Linked DNA regions of Methylibium petroleiphilum PM1. Each later gene encodes a partner of the first gene's protein in a complex. Links are inferred from orthologs where the notes say so. Each region holds a gene or a part of one and is shown on either strand. Other genes may lie near its edges.

Evidence for each region. Proteins that work in one complex are often made in the same cells at the same time.
Region 2: the proteins of dapF (region 1) and MPE_RS02595 are in contact, whole or in part, in a solved structure (PDB 5YGU), measured with the Escherichia coli proteins. The link is inferred for Methylibium petroleiphilum PM1 from one-to-one orthologs.

What each region holds. Positions count from the first base shown.
Region 1 is NC_008825.1:3,447,830-3,451,987, reverse strand. Bases 1,283-4,158 are described here. They hold dapF (diaminopimelate epimerase), read left to right. Parts: upstream 1,283-2,213; coding sequence 2,214-3,104; downstream 3,105-4,158. Other genes in these bases: MPE_RS16375 (tyrosine recombinase XerC), read left to right, coding at 3,799-4,158; MPE_RS16380 (DUF484 family protein), read left to right, coding at 3,110-3,787; MPE_RS16390 (class I SAM-dependent methyltransferase), read right to left, coding at 1,283-2,134. Outside these bases: MPE_RS16395 (NAD(P)H-dependent flavin oxidoreductase), read left to right, coding at 1-778; more of MPE_RS16390, read right to left, coding at 800-1,282. UniProt on the Escherichia coli protein: Involved in the succinylase branch of the L-lysine biosynthesis and in the biosynthesis of the pentapeptide incorporated in the peptidoglycan moiety. Catalyzes the stereoinversion of LL-2,6-diaminopimelate (L,L-DAP) to meso-diaminopimelate (meso-DAP).
Region 2 is NC_008825.1:552,992-557,507, forward strand. What follows is about bases 252-3,126. They hold MPE_RS02595 (RNA pyrophosphohydrolase), read right to left. Parts: upstream 2,052-3,126; coding sequence 1,452-2,051; downstream 252-1,451. Other genes in these bases: proB (glutamate 5-kinase), read left to right, coding at 252-450; MPE_RS02590 (DMT family transporter), read left to right, coding at 531-1,436; MPE_RS02600 (proline--tRNA ligase), read left to right, coding at 2,199-3,126. Outside these bases: more of proB, read left to right, coding at 1-251; more of MPE_RS02600, read left to right, coding at 3,127-3,944; MPE_RS02605 (lytic transglycosylase domain-containing protein), read left to right, coding at 3,944-4,516. UniProt on the Escherichia coli protein: Master regulator of 5'-end-dependent mRNA decay.

The sequences.
Region 1 (4,158 bases):
GGCGCCGTACTACCGCGAGTTCGGTATCGACGCCTCGGCCATCCCGCCGGGCCCGGGGCGACGCGCGTTCGGTGCCGAGGAGGCGGAGCTGCTGGCCGAGTTCGAGCCGCCGGTGGTGAGCTTCCACTTCGGGCTCCCGTCGGCCGAGCTGATGGTGCGCGTGCGGCGCTGGGGCGCGAAGCTGCTGGCGTCGGCCACCACGGTCGACGAGGCGCGCTGGCTCGAGGACCACGGGGTCGACGCCGTCATCGCCCAGGGCCTGGAGGCCGGCGGCCACCGCGGCCACTTCCTGTCCGACGACCTGAGCGCCCAGCTCGGGACCTTCGCGCTGCTGCCCCAGGTGGTGCGGGCGGTGCGCGTGCCGGTGATCGCGGCCGGCGGCATTGCCGATGCGAACGGCGTGGCCGCAGCGCTGGCCCTGGGCGCGGCCGGCGTGCAGGTGGGCACGGCCTACCTGCTGTGCCCGGAAGCGACCACCAGCGCGCTGCACCGCGCCGCGCTGCAGAGCGACGCCGCGCGCCACACGGCCCTCACGCGCCTGTTCACCGGCCGGCCCGCGCGCGGCATCGTCAACCGTGTGATGCGCGAGCTGGGGCCGATGAACCCGGCCGCGCCCGCGTTCCCGCTGGCCACCGCGGCGATCGCGCCGCTGCGCGCACACGCCGAGAAGCAGGGCAGCGGCGACTTCTCGCCGCTGTGGTCGGGGCAGAACGCGAGCGGCTGCCTCGCGTTGCCGGCCGCCGAGGTGACGCGTTCGCTGGCGGAGGGTCTGCTGTAGCGGCGCGCCGCTGCGGGCCGTTCAGCCGGCGCTGCCGGGTTGCGGCGCGGCCTCCGCGCGGTCGGTCGCCAGCAGCGTCTCCAGGCATTGCTCCTGGACGCCGTAGTAGTCCTTCAGCGCGCGCACCTGCTCGCGCAGCGGTTCGGCGGCCCTCGGGTGCTCGCGCTTCACCGCCAGGATCATCTTGTTCTTCTGGGTGTGCTCGAGCGAGGTGAACTCGAACACCTGGGTGTCGTAGCCCTCGGCCTCCAGCAGCAGCGCGCGCAGGCCGTCGGTCAGCATCTCGGCCTCCTGGCCGAGGTGGATGCCGTGCCGCAGCAGCGGCAGCAGCAGCGTGGGGCTGCGCAGCTGCGGGCGCAGCTGCTTGTGGCAGCAAGGCGAGCACATGATGATGCGCGCGCCCGAGCGGATGCCCATGTGCATCGCGTGATCGGTGGCGATGTCGCAGGCGTGCAGCGCGATCATGATGTCGACCGGCCGGGCCGCGTAGCTGCGCACGTCGCCCAGCTCGAAGGACAGGCCGTCCAGGCCGAGCTGCTGCGCGGTGGCGTTGCCCAGAGCGACCATGTCGTCCTTCAGGTCGACGCCGGTGACCCGGACCGGGCGGTGCAGCGTGCGGCGCAGGTGGTCGTGCACCGCGAAGGTGAGGTAGCCCTTGCCGGCACCGAAGTCCAGCACCTGCAGCGGCTGCTCACCCTGAGCCTGCGCGAGCGACGGAGCCGACGCCAGCGCGTGGGCCAGCACCTCGATGAACTTGTTGATCTGCTTCCACTTGCGTGCCATGGCCGGCACCACGCGGTGCTGGGCGTCGGTGACGCCCAGGGCGACGAGGAAGGGCTGCTGCGGGTCGACGTAGCGGTGCTTCTCGCGGTCGTGCGAAGGCGGTGCGGCCGTCGGCGCGTCGGACCCGCCGTTCGCCAGTGCGGAGGGCTGTTCCGGGTTCTCGGCGGCGGCATCGGCCGGCGCGGCGGGCTTGCGGCTGCGCCGCAGCGTGGCCTTGCCCTTGCGGCTGATGGCGAGCTGCAGTTCGCCGTCGGGGGTCAGCAGGTGCAGGTTGTCGAAGGCGCTGTCGATCAGCTCGGCCACCGTGGACAGGCCCTCCTCGACCGGCAGGTTCTTCGTCACGTCCTTCGTGCGGTGGTTGTAGGTCAGCGACAGGCAGGCGCGGCCCTTCAGCGTGAGCGGCCGCACCAGCACGCGCTGCAGGTCGGGCCGGGGCCCGCGCGGGCCGGCCAGCACCATCTTGACGAGGCGGTGGTCGGCGAGGGCGGCGCGCGCCTCGTCGAAGAACTGCGTGCGCGGTTCCGCCGCGGGCGGCCGGGCCGCAGCGGCGGGAGGGATCGGGGTCGTGGGCACGGAGGAGCGGCGCGGAGCCGGGATCGAGGACGCCTCATTGTCGGCTGGCGGCACGGGAGGGGTCGATAATCCCGTCATCATGAAGCTGCGGTTCACCAAGATGCAGGGCGCGGGCAACGACTTCGTCGTGCTCGACGCCACCCGAGAGCCGCTGACGCTGAGCCCGGCGCAGTACCGCTATCTGGCCGACCGGCGCTTCGGCGTCGGCGCGGATCAGGTCCTGATCGTCGGCGCGAGCGACGAGCCCGGCATCGACTTCACCTACCGCATCGTCAATGCCGACGGCAGCGAGGTCGAGCAATGCGGCAACGGGGCGCGCTGCTTCGTTCGCTACGTGCGCGAGGCCGGCCTCACGAAGAAGAGCGCGATCCGCGTGCGCACCGCCGGCGGCGTGATCGAACCGCGCTGGCTGGTGGACGGCCGCGTCACCGTGGACATGGGTGCGCCGGTGTTCGAGCCCGCCCGCGTACCGTTCGACGCCGCCGGCCTGCAGCCGCGCGAGCTGAACGGCTTTGCGCTGTGGCCGCTGGACGCGGCGGACCGCACGGTGGAGGCTGCGGTGGTGTCGATGGGCAACCCGCATGCGGTGATGAACGTGGCGCAGTTCGGCAGCGGGGGCGTCGACGAGGCGCCGGTGGCCGAACTGGGCCCGCTCGTCGAGCGCCACACGCGTTTCCCGCAGCGCGTGAACGCCGGCTTCCTGCAGGTGCTGAGCGATACCCATGTGAAGCTGCGCGTGTACGAGCGCGGCGCCGGCGAGACGCTGGCCTGCGGCACCGGTGCCTGCGCCGCGGTGGTGGCGGGCATCCGCCTCGGCTGGCTGCGCGCCGGCACGCCGGTCGACGTGGACACGCGCGGCGGCGAACTGACGATCGAATGGGCCGGCCGCAGCGACGCGCCGGTGTGGATGACCGGCCCCGCCGAGAGCGTGTACGTCGGCGAGATCGATTTACCGGAACAGGGAGACTGACCCAGATGAGCACGCAAGGCATTACCGAGGACGACATCGCGAGTTTCCTGCAGCAGACGCCTGGCTTCTTCGAGCGCCATGCCGACACGCTGGCCAGCGTGCAGCTCACCAGCCCGCACGGCAACCGCGCGGTCTCGCTGCAGGAGCGCCAGATGGAGATGCTGCGCGAGAAGATCCGCGGCCTCGAGATGCGGCTGGTCGAGATGATCCGCCACGGCCAGGAGAACGTGGCGATCGCCGACAAGCTGCACCGCTGGACGCGCTCGATCATGCTGACCAACAACGCCAGCGACCTGCCGACCGTGCTGGTGGAGCAGCTGAAGCACGAGTTCCTGATCCCGCAGGCCGGCATCCGCGTGTGGGGCGCGGCCGATGCCTTCGAGTCGCTGGCCTTTGCGCGCCCGGTGAGCGACGAGGTGAAGAGCTTCGCGACCAGCCTGACGCAGCCCTACTGCGGCGTGAACTCGGGATTCGAGGCCGCCGGCTGGTTCGACGAGTCGGGCGCGGTGGTGTCGCTCGCGATGCTGCCGCTGCGCCACGACCCGTCCGCGCCGGCCTTCGGCATGCTGGTGCTGGGCTCGCCCGACCCGACGCGCTACACCGCCGACATGGGCACCGAGTTCCTGGTGCGCATCGGCGAGCTGGCCAGCGCCGGCCTGCACCGGCTGCTGCCGGTGCACTGACGAGGCCCATCGTGCCGTCGGCGCCCGCGGCCGCCCGACGCCGGAGCGCCGTCGCCACCCGCCGCGAGCCTCCGGATGGCACACCGGCCGCGCCGCTGCCGCTCGACGCCGATGTCGTCGGGCACCTCCAGCACCTGCGCGTCGAGCGCCGCCTGTCGGCCAAGACCCTGCTCAACTACGAGGAGGCCTTTCGGCGGCTCGGCGAAGCGGCGCAGCGCGACGGCGTAGCCCTGCGTGCCGTGCAGCCGCACCACGTGCGCCACTGGATGGCGCGGTTGCATGCCGGCGGGCTGGCGCCGCGCAGCATCGCGATCGCGCTGTCGGCCTGGCGCGGGCTGTACCGCTGGCTCGGGCACGAAGGCCGGGTGGCG
Region 2 (4,516 bases), 2.9 Mb from region 1 along the record:
GCCGCCAAGCGTGCCTCCAGCAGCGGGGCCTCGACCGTTATCGCCTGGGGTCGTGAACCCGACGTGCTGCTGCGACTCGCTGACGGTGAGGCGATCGGCACGCTGCTGGTCGCTCGCACTGCCAAGCTCGCGGCGCGCAAGCAGTGGATGGCCGACCATCTGCAGATGCGCGGCACGGTCGTCATCGACGACGGCGCCGTCGCCAAGCTGCGCGACGAAGGCAAGAGTCTGCTGCCGATCGGCGTGGTCGAGGTGCAGGGCGAGTTCGTGCGAGGTGACGTGATCGCGGTGCGGAGCCAGGTCGGTATCGAAATCGCGCGGGGCCTGGCCAACTACGCGAGCAGCGAGGCGCGGCTGATCGCGCGCAAGCCGTCGTCGCAGATCGAGAGTCTGCTGGGCTACAGCAACGAGCCCGAGATGATCCACCGCACGAATCTCGTGCTGGCCTGACGAGAACTCTTGCGTCTGCGCTCTGGCTGTCCCCGAATCCCCCGCATCCGGTGCTCCCGACGCGGTGCGGAGCACCCCGCGTGACGACGGAGCGCGAACCCCGCGCCGCGCGCATCGATGCGCCGGCGGCCCTGGCGCTGGTCTGCTGCTGCGCGCTTTGGGGATTGAACCAAGTCGCCATCAAGGCCGCGCTGCCCGAGGTCGGGTCGCTGATCCAGTTGTCCGTTCGCAGCGTGGTCGCCCTGGTGCTGGTCCTGGCCTGGATGCGCTGGCGCCGCATTCCCTGGCACTGGCGTGACGGCACGCTGTGGCCCGGCCTGCTCGCGGGCCTGCTGTTCGCCATCGAATTCGGGTGCATCTTCGTCGGCTTGCAGTACACGACGGCCGCCCGGTCAGTCGTGTTCATCAACACCTCGCCGTTCGTCGTTGCCCTGGTGCTCGCGTGGCTGGTGCCGGCCGAGCGGCTGCGGCCCCTGCAGGCGCTCGGCCTGGCCATCGCCTTCGGTGGGGTCGCTTTCGCGTTTGCCGAGCCTGCGCCTCGGGCGGACGGTTGGCCATGGCTGGGCGATGCGCTGATCCTCGTTGCGGCGGCGTTGTGGGGGTTGACCACTGTGATCATCCGCTTCAGTTCGCTGCGCCATGCTGCGCCCGAGAAGACGCTGGCCTACCAACTGCTTGTTTCGGCGCTGCTGTCGCCGGCGGCTGCCTGGGTGAGCGGCGCGCCCTGGCCGGCCGCCTGGAGCGCGCTGGCCATCGGCTCGCTGTTCTATCAGGCGGTGATCGTCACCTTCGCCAGTTATCTGCTGTGGTTCGGGTTGCTCACGCGTTATCCGGCGACCAAGGTGCAGGCTTTCGTGTTCCTCACGCCGGTGTTCGGCGCGGCCTTCGCCGCCGGCCTGCTGGAGGAGCCGGTGGGCGTCGAGTTGCTGGTGGCGCTCGTGGCGGTGGCTGTGGGGCTGAGCCTGCTCAACCGCCGGCACCGCTGACGCCGACGCAGGGCCTCAGCGCGGACCTTCGGGCGTCGTCTCACCGTCGGCGGCTTCCATGGGCGCCTCGCCGTTGGAGCGCTCTTCGTCCTCCCGCCGGTGCGCCCGCATGCCCGAGCGCAGGTAGCGGTTGTGGTGGTTGGCGCGTGGCAGGAAGCGCGCCAGTTCGGTCAGCGCCATCTGGTAGACGTCTCGCTTGAAGTCGATCACCACCTCGAGCGGTACCCAGTACTCGTTCCAGCGCCACGCGTCGAACTCCGGGTGGTCGCAGGCACGCAGGTTCATGTCGTTGTCGCGGCCAGTCAGCTGCAACAAGAACCAGATCTGCTTCTGGCCGCGGTAGTGGCCCCGGGCCTCGCGGCGGATGTAATGGTCGGGCACCTCATAGCGCAGCCAATCACGCGTGCGCGCCAGGATGCGCACATGCTCGGGCTGCAAGCCCACTTCTTCGTGCAGCTCACGGTACATCGCCTGCTCGGGCGTCTCACCGTACTTGATGCCGCCTTGCGGAAACTGCCAGGAGTGGGTGCGTATGCGTTTGCCCCAGAACACCTGGTTCCGCTGGTTGAGCAGAACGATGCCGACGTTGGGCCTGAAGCCTTCACGGTCGAGCATAATGAAACCTCGAATTCAGTCTTGAATTCATTATTGCACCGGGCTTCCGCGATGCAAGCCCGCTCCGCCCCAGGTTGCGGGGTCGGCCTGGCGGCATCGCTCCCAGCTCATCACGCAGCCTCCCTCTCGCATGCCCCGGCCGACGCCATGAAAGCCTCCCAGTTCTTCGTCTCCACCTTGAAAGAAGCACCGGCCGACGCCGAGATCACGAGCCACAAGCTGATGATGCGCGCCGGCATGATCAAGCGGCTCGGAGCCGGCATCTACAGCTACATGCCGATGGGGCTGCGCGTGATCCGCAAGGTCGAGGCGATCATCCGCGAGGAAATGAACCGGGCGGGCGCCGTCGAACTGCTGATGCCCGTGGTGCAGCCGGCCGAGCTGTGGCAGGAGACCGGTCGCTTCGAGAAGATGGGGCCCGAGCTGATGCGCGTGAAGGACCGCCACGACCGCGACTTCATCATCCAGCCGACCAGCGAGGAGGTCGTCACCGACATCGCGCGGCAGGAACTGCGCAGCTACCGTCAGCTGCCGAAGAATTTCTATCACATCCAGACCAAGTTCCGTGACGAGCGACGGCCGCGCTTCGGCGTGATGCGCGGGCGCGAGTTCACCATGAAGGATGCCTACTCCTTCGACCGTGATGAAGCGGCTGCCGGCAGGAGCTACGACGCGATGTACGCTGCCTACGGACGCATCTTCGACCGTTTCGGCCTCAGCTACCGTGCGGTGGCGGCCGACACCGGCGCGATCGGTGGCGACCGCTCGCACGAGTTCCAGGTCATCGCCGAGACGGGTGAGGATGCGATCGTCTACTGCCCGACCAGCGATTACGCGGCCAACATCGAGCTGGCCGAGTGTCTGCCGCTCGCCGCGCAACGGCCGGTGCCGATTCAGCCGCTGACCAAGACGCCGACGCCCGGCAAGGCGACCTGCGCCGATGTGGCGGCCCTGCTGAATCTGCCGCTGACGCAGACAGTGAAATCGCTGGTGCTGGCGACTGACGATCGCAATGACGGCGGCGACATCGTCAAGACCACCGTCTGGCTGCTGCTGGTGCGGGGCGATCATGAGCTCAATGAGGTCAAGGCCGGCAAGCTGCCAGGCCTGAAGGCGGGCTTTCGCTTCGCGACCGTCGGTGAGATCGATGCGCACTTCGGCTGCAAGCCGGGCTACCTGGGACCGATCGGCCTGAAGCAGCCGGTGCGTGTGATCGCCGACCGGACGGTGGCGCACATGGGCGACTTCGTCTGCGGCGCCAACGACGCCGACTTCCACTACACCGGCGTCAACTGGGGCCGCGACCTGCCCGAGCCCGACCTCGTGGCCGACATCCGCAATGCCGTCGTGGGCGACCCTTCGCCGGACGGCAAGGGCGTGCTGGCGATCCAGCGTGGTATCGAGGTCGGCCACGTGTTCTACCTCGGCACCAAGTACAGCGCCGCGATGAACGCCACCTACCTCGATGAGACCGGTAAGCCGCGGCTGATGGAGATGGGCTGCTACGGCATCGGCGTCACGCGCATCCTCGGCGCGGCGATCGAGCAGCGCCACGACGCGCGAGGCATCGTGTGGCCGACCGCGATCGCGCCCTTCGAGGTGGTCATCTGCCCGATCGGTTACGACCGTTCGGCCGAGGTCAGGCAGGCCGCCGACACTCTGCACGACGAACTGCAGGCACTCGGCATGGACTTGATGCTCGACGACCGCGGTGAGCGTCCCGGTGCCATGTTCGCCGATTGGGAACTGATCGGCATTCCGCAGCGCGTGGTGATCTCGGACCGCGGGCTGAAGGAGGGGCAGGTCGAGTTGCAGGGCCGGCAGGAGGCCGAGGCCGGCAAGCTGGCAGTCGCCGAGGTGGTCGCGCAGTTGCGTGCGCGCTTGCGCGACTGATGCAGGGCACCCGCCGGCTCGTCCTGTTCGCTGGCCTGGGCCTCGCCGCAGGCCTGTCGCCCGCGCCGGCCCGTGCCGGATCGCAGATCGAGGAGCCTCTGGCCGATGCGGTGCGCACCGCGCTGTCCGCGGCGGTCTCTCGCGGGGCACCGCCGCGCCCGAGCTTCGCCAGCACCGAGGAACGGCTCGCCTACCTGCGTTGGCTTGGTGCGATGAGCCAGCGTTTGCAGAAGCGCAAGGCCGAACACCTCACGCGCGTCGAGTTCCTCGAAACCCTCTGGTATGAAAGCCGCCGCGCCGGACTCGATCCGGGGCTGGTGCTGGGGTTGGTGGAAGTCGAGAGTGGCTTTCGCAAGTACGCGGTGTCGGTGGCCGGCGCGCGCGGTTACATGCAGGTGATGCCGTTCTGGATGCGAACCATCGGCGATGGCGACGTCGGCCGTCTGTTCCATCTGCAGACCAACTTGCGCTTCGGCTGCGTGATCCTGCGGCATTACCTCGACCGCGAGCGCGGTGACCTGTACCTCGCGCTGGGCCGCTACAACGGCAGTCGCGGCCGCCCCGAGTATCCG